Regions from separate parts of the Diaphorobacter sp. LI3 genome, predicted to be linked through region 1. Evidence: predicted binding sites of a transcription regulator. Region 1 holds the regulator's gene; each other region holds the start of a gene.
The links. The regulator HrcA, encoded in region 1, represses chaperone genes, less so after heat shock. The targets are predictions, from matches to a motif close to TTAGCACTCNNNNNNNNNGAGTGCTAA.

Region 1 (3,273 bases):
ACGTTCACTTTGCGGGTGGTGCGGTTCAAAAGCCTGACCCGTAAACGCGCTTCCAACTGCTGCACAAGCTGAGTTACCGTAGTTTTGCTCATGTGCAGCGTTTGAGCGGCCTGGGTAAAGCTGCGTGTCTCTACCACGCGAGCAAAGGCCACCATAGCGTCGAAACGATCCATCGAGGTCAGGAGATTGTCCGGATTTTGCAAACAGTGTTGATGATACTTTCCTGTTTATCCGAACAGATCCCGTGTCTACAGTGGATTCTTTTAACCAATGAAAGATATCCCCATGCCTCCACGCGACGTTGTCTTCCCGCCAGGCCGCCAAGCTCTTTACGAGAAGAACCGCTACTCACCAGCGGTCCGGTCCAACGGCTTTCTATTCGTCTCGGGCCAAGTGGGCAGCCGTGGAGATGGCACGCCAGAGCCCGATCTGGAATCTCAAGTCCGCCTCGCTTTCACTCACCTGAACGCTGTGCTGGAGGCAGCCGGGTGCAGCTTTGACGACGTAGTCGACGTGACGGTGTTCGTAGTGGATCCCGAGAAGAATTTCGAGCGCATTTGGCAGATCGTGCCGGACTATTGGGGCAAGGCCCCCTATCCCACGCTGACCGGTATCGGCGTAACCTGGCTTTACGGCTTCCAGTTCGAAATCAAGGTAATCGCGAAGCTTCCAAGCTAAACACTGAGTCCTTGGGGAAAGGCTTTGCCCTTGGAGTCTTTGCGATCCAGGTCAGAGAGTCGGTCGTCGCGGTACTTGGCGATCAGTTCCGGTGTCAGCGCAGCCAGTGAATACTCGCCGGCATCGAGCTTCGGGGAAAAGTCCAGCGACTAGAGGTCGATCGACAGCGATGGGTGAACTGACGGCAAGCCACCCAAAACCATTGCCTGATGGCTACATGAACCCCCAAAGAAAAAATCCCGCTACCGTACTGATAGCAGGATTTCCTTTTCTACTTGGTAGGGCGTGTTGGACTTGAACCAACGACCAAAGGATTATGAGTCCTCTGCTCTAACCAACTGAGCTAACGCCCCAAGGGGTGCGCTGCCCTGCCTCGTAGGCGGCGCAGCGGCGCGTATTGTAGGGGCTACTTCCGGTGGCTCAGGGCGTTGGAGACCAGCTTGGAGGTGATGTCCACGATCTGGATCATGCGGTCATAGGGCATGCGCGTGGGGCCGATCACGCCCAGGGTGCCCACCACCTGACCGTCGACCTCATAGGGTGCACTCACCACGGACAGCTCTTCAAATGGCACCACCTGGCTCTCTCCGCCAATGAAGATGCGCACCCCTTCTGCCCGGCTGGAAATGTCCAGCAGGCGCAGGATCTGCGTCTTTTGTTCGAACAGGTCGAACGCACGGCGCAAGTGGCTCATGTCGCTGGAAAAATCGCTCACGGACAGCAGGTTGCGCTCGCCCGAGAACACCACTTCGTCCTGCGACCCCGACATGGCCTCCGAGCCCACGCTCACCGCGGCCTGCATCAGCGCCGCGATTTCTCCGCGCAGCTTGTCCACCTCCAGCTTCAGGCGCTCGCGCACCTGCTCCATGGTGAGGCCCGCGTAGTTGGCGTTGAGGAAGTTGGCGGCCTCCACCAGTTGCGACTGGGAGTAATCGACCTCGGTAAAGATCACGCGGTTCTGCACATCACCGTCGGGCGAGACGATGATCACCAAAAAGCGCTTCTCGGACAGCCGCAGGAATTCGATGTGGCGAAACACCGAGGCGCGCCGCGGCGCCATCACCACCCCCACGAACTGCGACAGGCTCGACAACAGGTGGGCGGCGTTGGCGATCACCTTCTGCGGCTGCTCGGGCATGAGCTGGACTGTCGGCAACTGCTCCTGCTGCACGGTGAGCATGGTGTCGACGAACAGGCGATAGCCCTTGGCGGTGGGCACACGGCCCGCGGAGGTGTGGGGGCTGGCAATAAGCCCCAGGTCCTCCAGGTCTGCCATCACATTGCGTATGGTGGCGGGCGACAATTCAAGCCCTGATGCCCGCGACAAGGTTCTGGAGCCGACCGGCTGCCCCTCGGCTATGTAGCGTTCCACCAAGGCCTTGAGTAACAACTTGGAGCGGTCATCAAGCATTGAATCATTTTAATGATGTAATTTCTGCATGAAGCCCATCTTCCGCCGCGTTGCAGTCATAGGCAAATACCCGGGGCCTGGCGCCGTTTCAGCGTCCGACAGCGCACGGCAGATCATCGAGAGCATTGCCCAGTTCGTCACCCAGCAGGACTGCGAGTTGACGCTGGAGGCCGAAACCGCCGCCCACACGGGCCTCACGCAATACCACACGCTGGATGTGGAGGGGATCGGCCGGCAATGCGACCTGTGCCTGGTCGTAGGCGGCGATGGCACCATGCTGGGCGTGGGCCGGCGGCTGGCCGGCTACGGCACGCCGCTGGTGGGCATCAACCAGGGGCGGCTGGGCTTCATTACCGACATTCCGCTGGAGGGGTACCAGGACGCGCTCACGCCCATCCTGCACGGAGACTACGAAGAAGACGTGCGCCCGTTGATGCAAGCCTGCGTGATGCGCGGTGGCGAGTGCGTGTTCGAGGCGCTGGCCCTCAACGACGTGGTGGTCAACCGCGGCTCCACCTCCGGCATGGTGGAGCTGCGCGTGGAGGTGGACGGCGTATTCGTTTCCAACCAGCGCGCCGACGGCCTGATCGTCGCGTCTCCCACCGGCTCCACGGCGTATGCCCTGTCTGCGGGCGGCCCGATGCTGCACCCATCGATCCCCGGCTGGGTGCTGGTGCCGATCGCGCCGCACACCCTGTCCAACCGGCCGATCGTGCTTTCCGACGCGACCGAGGTGGCCATTGAGGTGGCCGGCGGGCGCGACATCAGCGCCAACTTCGACATGCAGTCGCTCGCATCGCTGCAACATGGCGACCGCATACTGGTGCGCCGTTCCGCGCACCGGGTGTGCTTTCTGCACCCGCGCGGCTGGAGTTACTTTGCCACCCTGCGCAAGAAGCTGGGCTGGTACGAGGGAGGTTCCTGACCATGGCCCTGAGGCGGATCGCCCTGAGCGATTTCGTGATCGTGCGATCGCTCGAGCTGGACCTGCATGCCGGCTTCACCGTGCTCACCGGTGAAACCGGAGCCGGCAAGTCGATCCTGATCGACGCGTTGCAACTGGTGCTGGGCGCGCGTGCCGACTCCGGTGTGATCCGCGAAGGCGCACAGCGCACCGACGTCTGCGCCGAATTCGACGGTGGCACCATCGCGCTGGCAGCCTGGCTGGACGAGGCGGGTTTTCC
Region 2 (3,273 bases), 170 kb from region 1:
GGAGGCGATGCACGCCCAGGGTGCACGGCTGGCGACTTCAAGCGAAATTTGCCTCTAGCGCTTATCCATCAAGCGCGAGCAGCTCACTTTTTTGAGAACACACGAATCGCCGCATGTACGACACCGCCATCCTCATCGGCCGCTTCGAGCCCGTCCACACCGGCCATCTCGCCCTGCTGCGCGAAGCGCTGGTACAGGCGCGGCAGGTCATCGTCATCGTCGGCTCGGCCTTCCAGGCGCGCACACCCAAGAACCCGTTCACCTGGCACGAACGCGAAGCCATGCTGCGCGGTGCTCTGCCCGAGGGCGACCGCACGCGCCTCACCGTGCTGCCGGTGCGCGACTACTACAACGAGGCGGTGTGGGTGGAAGCCGTGCGCAACGCGGTGGCGCGCCACAGCCCGCCGCAGGCGCGCGTGGGACTGGTCGGCCATTTCAAGGACGCCACGAGCAGCTACCTCAGCGCCTTTCCGGGCTGGGAATTGATACGCATGGAGCGCCAGGGCCGCATCGACGCGACCGCCATCCGCGACGCCTACTTCGGCGCCACACCCGCCACCGTGGCCCATGCGCTGCAGCCGCTGGCGCCCATGCTGCCGCCCGCCACGCAAGCGCTGTTGGAGCAATTCGCCCACACGCCGCACTTCGCCACACTGCAGCAGGAATGGCAGATGCTGCGCGGTTACCGCGCCGCCTGGGCAACGGCGCCCTACCCGCCCGTGTTCGTGACCGTGGACGCGGTACTGCGCTGCCAGGACCACGTGCTACTCATCCGCCGCGCCAACGCACCAGGGCGTGGCCTGCTGGCGGTGCCCGGCGGCTTCATCGAACAACGCGAGACGCTGTGGCAGTCCTGCCTGCGTGAACTGGCAGAGGAAACGAATTGCGCCCTGCCCGAGGCCACGCTGCGCGCGGCGCTGCGCAGTGTGACGGTGTTCGACCACCCCGACCGCAGCCAACGCGGCCGCACCATCACCCACGCGCACTACTTCGACCTGCAGGACGCTCCGCTGCCCCCGGTGCAGGCGGCTGACGACGCGGCGCATGCCGAGTGGGTGGCCATCGACCGGCTCGCGGGCATGGAAGAAGCGTTCTTTGAAGACCACTTTCACATGCTGGACCACTTCTTGCGCCTCACAGTCCACTGAGGCGGCCGGAGAAGTGCGGCTGCCCTCCGCACTTCCGCACCTTGATCGCAGGCCCTGCCGACACTGCGGCCTTGAAACTGTCACGAATGCCTCTATCATTAGCACTCGAAACAGATGAGTGCTAACAACACCGCTGTGTCAGTTCCCTGCGCCCGCGTTGAGGGCGCGTTGTTTGATGTCGCAATCCTTTTTGTTATCAGGAGAGATGCAATGAATCTTCGCCCCCTGCACGATCGCGTGATCGTCAAACGTATCGAAAGCGAAACCACGACCGCCTCGGGCATCGTGATCCCCGACAACGCTGCGGAAAAGCCCGATCAAGGCGAAGTGCTGGCCGTTGGCCCTGGCAAGAAGAACGACAAGGGCGAGCTGATCGCCCTGAACGTGAAGGTCGGCGACCGCGTGCTGTTCGGCAAATACAGCGGCCAGACCGTGAAGGTCAATGGCGACGAGCTGCTGGTGATGAAGGAAGACGACCTGTTCGCGGTCGTCGAGAAGTAATCCCTTCTGGTCAACTCATTTTTCATAGCTGCCTGCGCTTGATAGACCAGCGTTGGCAGCCCATTTGATTCAAATTTGTAGGAGCCAAAAATGGCAGCAAAAGACGTAGTGTTCGGCGGCGAAGCCCGCGCTCGCATGGTTGAAGGCGTGAACATCCTGGCCAACGCGGTCAAGGTGACCCTGGGCCCCAAGGGCCGCAACGTGGTGCTGGAGCGCTCGTTCGGCGCCCCCACGGTGACCAAGGACGGCGTGTCCGTGGCCAAGGAAATCGAACTGAAAGACAAGCTGCAGAACATGGGCGCGCAGCTCGTGAAGGAAGTGGCTTCCAAGACCAACGACATCGCTGGTGACGGCACCACCACCGCCACCGTGCTGGCCCAGGCCATCGTGCGCGAAGGCTCCAAGTACGTGGCCGCCGGCCTGAACCCCATGGACCTCAAGCGCGGCATCGACAAGGCCGTGGCGGCCCTGGTGGAAGAGCTGAAGAAGGCCTCCAAGGCCACGACCACCTCCAAGGAAATCGCCCAGGTGGGTTCGATCTCCGCCAACTCCGACGAGTCCGTGGGCAAGATCATTGCCGACGCCATGGACAAGGTGGGCAAGGAAGGCGTGATCACCGTGGAAGACGGCAAGTCGCTGGAAAACGAGCTGGAAGTCGTGGAAGGCATGCAGTTCGACCGCGGCTACCTGTCGCCCTACTTCATCAACAACCCCGAGAAGCAGTCCGCGATCCTGGACAACCCCTTCGTGCTGCTGTTCGACAAGAAGATCAGCAACATCCGTGACCTGCTGCCCACGCTGGAGCAAGTGGCCAAGGCTGGCCGTCCTCTGCTGATCATTGCTGAAGATGTCGAAGGCGAAGCCCTGGCAACGCTGGTGGTGAACACCATCCGCGGCATCCTGAAGGTCGTGGCCGTGAAGGCGCCCGGCTTCGGCGACCGCCGCAAGGCCATGCTGGAAGACATCGCCATCCTGACGGGCGGCAAGGTGATCGCCGAGGAAGTGGGCCTGACGCTGGAGAAGGTGACGCTGGCCGACCTGGGCCAGGCCAAGCGCATCGAAGTGGGCAAGGAAAACACCACCATCATCGACGGTGCTGGTGCCGCTGCCGACATCGAAGCCCGCGTGAAGCAGATCCGCATCCAGATCGAGGAAGCCACCAGCGACTACGACCGTGAGAAGCTGCAAGAGCGCGTGGCCAAGCTGGCCGGCGGCGTGGCCGTGATCAAGGTGGGCGCTGCCACCGAAGTCGAGATGAAGGAAAAGAAGGCCCGCGTGGAAGACGCCCTGCACGCCACCCGCGCTGCCGTGGAAGAAGGCATCGTGGCCGGCGGCGGCGTGGCACTGCTGCGCGCCAAGCAGGCCGTGGGCAACCTGTCCACCGGCAACCCTGAGCAGGACGCCGGCATCAAGCTGGTGCTGAAGGCTGTCGAAGCGCCCCTGCGCGAGATCGTGGCCAACGCCGGTGGCGAACCGTCGGTGGTCGTGAACGAAGTGCTGAACGGCAAGGGCAACTACGGCTTCAACGCAGCCAACGACACCTACGGCGACATGCTGGAAATGGGCATCCTCGACCCCACCAAGGTGACCCGCACGGCCCTGCAGAACGCCGCTTCCGTGGCCT
Region 3 (3,273 bases), 1.8 Mb from region 1:
AAGAAACCAAGACCACCGAGCCTGCTGCCGTAAAGGGACTGCTGGCCGATGCGCTGGCCGACCTGCTGCGGCCGCTGGAAAAGCCCCTGGTGATCGGCGAGCACACACCCACCGTGATCATGGTGGCCGGCGTGAACGGCGCGGGCAAGACCACCTCCATCGGCAAGCTCACCAAGCATCTGGCCGACCATGGCGAGAGCGTGCTGCTGGCCGCCGCCGATACCTTCCGCGCCGCGGCGCGCGAGCAGTTGGGTGTCTGGGCCACGCGCAACACGGTGGAGATCGTCAGCCAGGAAGGGGGCGACCCTGCCGCCGTGAGCTTTGACGCCGTTACCGCCGGCCGCGCGCGCGGCAAAGATGTGGTGCTGGTGGACACTGCCGGCCGCCTGCCTACGCAGCTGCACCTGATGGAAGAGCTGAAGAAGATCCGCCGCGTGGTCACCAAGGCCGATGCCAGCGCCCCGCACGAGGTGCTGCTGGTGATCGACGGCAACACCGGCCAGAACGCGCTGGCGCAGGTGCGCGCGTTCGACGACGCGCTTCAACTCACCGGCCTGATCGTCACCAAACTGGATGGCACGGCCAAGGGCGGCGTGCTGGCCGCCATCGCGCAGGAGCGGCCCGTGCCCGTGTACTTCATTGGCGTGGGCGAGAAGGTGGAAGACCTGGAGACCTTCAGCGCACGCGAATTCGCCCAGGCCCTGCTGACCTGAGATAGTTACCCCCTGTGGGCGGATGCAGGCGGCATCCGCCAGTCATGGCTTCAACGCGGCGCTTGACCAGCCCCGGCTATCGAGGCCGGGCCCACCTGCTGCGCCACCCACAGCACATAGTCCTGCTCTGCCTGCACGGCGTGGGTGAGCAGTTGCGGCACTTCGTAGGGGTGCTGGGCACGCAGCCATTCCCGTAAGGCGGGCGCGGCAGACAGCAGCGTCTTGCACACCAGCCGCCACTCTGCTTCCGCCTGCTGTACCCCCTGCCAGACATAGTGCGAGGTGATGGCCTCCACCTGCACGCAGGCGGCCAGGCGCGCCTGGACAGCGCCGCTGGCCAGTCGGTGTGCGGCGGCGGCGTCGCCCACGGTGGTGGTCACAACGGCGATCTGTGCGTCTCGGGAAGAGGTCATGATTGAAGTCTGGCACAAGGCGTACCTGCACAATGGACCCTTGACGCGCGGCGAAGCAGCCCCACCTGCGTTTTAAGGGCCGTCGTTGCGCCTCTTGGTGGTTATTTCCTACATCCGTAGGGGAACTATGCCTTTAGCACTCTCTCCAATGGAGTGCTAATATGATTTGCATGGAAGAAAGGACTACCGATATGGCACTCCAGACTGCAACCTCCGTGACGACCCTCGCGCCCGCGAACCCGTGGGCGCTGGTTCCCCCGCTGGGCAACCTGGACGCCTATATCTCCGCCGTCAACCGCCTTCCCCTGCTCACGCAGGAGGAGGAGCAGCGCTACGCGCGCCAGCTCAAGGATGACAACAATGTCGAGGCTGCCGGCCGCCTGGTGCTGTCGCACCTGCGCCTGGTCGTGTCCATCTCGCGCCAGTACCTGGGTTACGGCCTGCCGCATGGCGACCTCATCCAGGAGGGCAACGTGGGCCTGATGAAGGCCGTCAAGCGCTTTGACCCTGACCAGGGCGTTCGCCTGGTGAGCTACGCCATGCATTGGATCAAGGCCGAGATCCACGAGTACATCCTGAAGAACTGGCGCATGGTCAAGGTGGCAACGACCAAGGCGCAGCGCAAGCTGTTCTTCAACCTGCGCTCCATGAAGCAGGGCTTCAAGGCCGACGCGCTGGACGCCGACACGCACCGCGAAACCTTATCCGATCACGAGATCGACCTGGTGGCCGAGCAGCTCAACGTGAAGCGCGAGGAAGTCATCGAGATGGAAACGCGCCTGTCCGGTGGCGACGTGCTGCTGGACCCCGCTCCCAGCGACGATGGCGAGCAGGCCTTTGGCCCCATCGCCTACCTCGCCGACGCGGGCCATGAGCCCACCGCCATGATCGAGTCGCGCCAGCGTGACGCGCTGGCCACGGACGGTATTGCCACCGCCCTGGACAGCCTGGACGCACGCAGCCGCCGCATCGTGGAGCAGCGCTGGCTGCAGGTGAACGACGATGGCTCGGGCGGCATGACACTGCACGAGTTGGCGGCCGAGTACGGCGTGAGCGCGGAGCGCATCCGCCAGATCGAGGTGGCCGCCATGAAAAAGATGAAGAAGGCGCTGGCCGAGTACGCCTGAGCCTTCGCCCAGCAGCCCGGATCGCGGGCAGATAATCCAGGCGCGCAGCCCTCACCGGCTACGCGCCTTTTTCTTTGCCGGCGGGGCCGCACCTGGCTGCCCGGCCCAGACTGGAGATCGCCACCCATGTTCCCCCACCCCCTCGCCCGCCGCGGCCTGCTGGCACTGGCCCTGGCTTCGGCCTGCGGCGCCGCCGTGGCCCAGAAGGATGCCGCGCCCGCCACCCCCGGCTGGCCTGCCAAGCCCCTGCGCATCATCGTGGGCTTCCCACCGGGTTCTTCGCCCGACCTGACGGCGCGCACCTTCTCCGAGCCACTGTCCCAGGCCCTGGGCCAACCCGTGGTCGTGGAAAACAAGGTGGGTGCGGGCGGCAACATCGGCGCCGATGCGGTCGCCAAGGCGCAGGACGGCCACACCATCGGCCTGTTCATCAACGGCAACCTGACGATCGCCAAGCTGCTCAACGCACACGTGCCCTACGACCCCGTGAAGGATTTCGCGCCGCTGTCGCTGATCGGCGTATCGCCCCTGGTCCTGACCGCTCCCGTGAACCAGCCCGACGTGCCCGCGGGCGCCGACGCACGCGCCTTCCTGCAGGCCGCGCGCACCGCGGGCGACCGCTGGAGCTACGGCACCCCCGGCGTGGGCACCGTGGGCCACCTGGGCACCGAGCTGCTCAAGGCGCGCACCGGCATTGCACCGGTGCACGTACCCTACCCCGGCTACCCGCAGGTGGCCACCGCCATGCTGAGTGGCCAGTTGCAAATGGCGCTGCTGCCGCCCGCGCTCGCGCAGGCCCAGGCACGGGCAGGCAAGCTGCGCCTGATCGGCGTGACCTCCGCGGGCCGCAGCACGCTGGCGCCTGAGGTGCCCAGCCTGGCGGAGGCCGGCGTGCGCGATTTCCAGCTGGAGATCTGGAACGCCTTTGCCGCACCCGCGTCCATGCCCGCCCCGGTGCGCGCACGGCTGTCCCGCGTGATCGGTGAGATCGCCCGCAGCCCGGAAGTGCGCGCCAAGCTG

Region 2: MRB47_RS16940 (co-chaperone GroES) is a predicted target of HrcA. The motif match lies at 1,247-1,273, and genes of this name have one in related genera.
Region 3: rpoH (RNA polymerase sigma factor RpoH) is a predicted target of HrcA. The motif match lies at 1,260-1,286, and genes of this name have one in related genera.

Annotation. Positions count from the first base shown of each region.
Region 1 covers NZ_CP094346.1:3,445,735-3,449,007, forward strand. The annotation lists partial or broken gene MRB47_RS16090 (LysR family transcriptional regulator) at 1-173, opposite strand, end outside; gene MRB47_RS16095 (Rid family hydrolase) at 286-678, shown strand; tRNA gene MRB47_RS16100 (tRNA-Ile) at 955-1,031, opposite strand; gene hrcA (heat-inducible transcriptional repressor HrcA) at 1,085-2,089, opposite strand; gene MRB47_RS16110 (NAD kinase) at 2,118-3,014, shown strand; gene recN (DNA repair protein RecN) at 3,017-3,273, shown strand, end outside.
Region 2 covers NZ_CP094346.1:3,618,047-3,621,319, forward strand. The annotation lists gene MRB47_RS16930 (cysteine hydrolase) at 1-58, shown strand, start outside; gene MRB47_RS16935 (bifunctional nicotinamide-nucleotide adenylyltransferase/Nudix hydroxylase) at 114-1,148, shown strand; gene MRB47_RS16940 (co-chaperone GroES) at 1,359-1,649, shown strand; gene groL (chaperonin GroEL) at 1,740-3,273, shown strand, end outside.
Region 3 covers NZ_CP094346.1:1,043,653-1,046,925, reverse strand. The annotation lists gene ftsY (signal recognition particle-docking protein FtsY) at 1-713, shown strand, start outside; gene cutA (divalent-cation tolerance protein CutA) at 764-1,126, opposite strand; gene rpoH (RNA polymerase sigma factor RpoH) at 1,318-2,253, shown strand; gene MRB47_RS04865 (Bug family tripartite tricarboxylate transporter substrate binding protein) at 2,380-3,273, shown strand, end outside.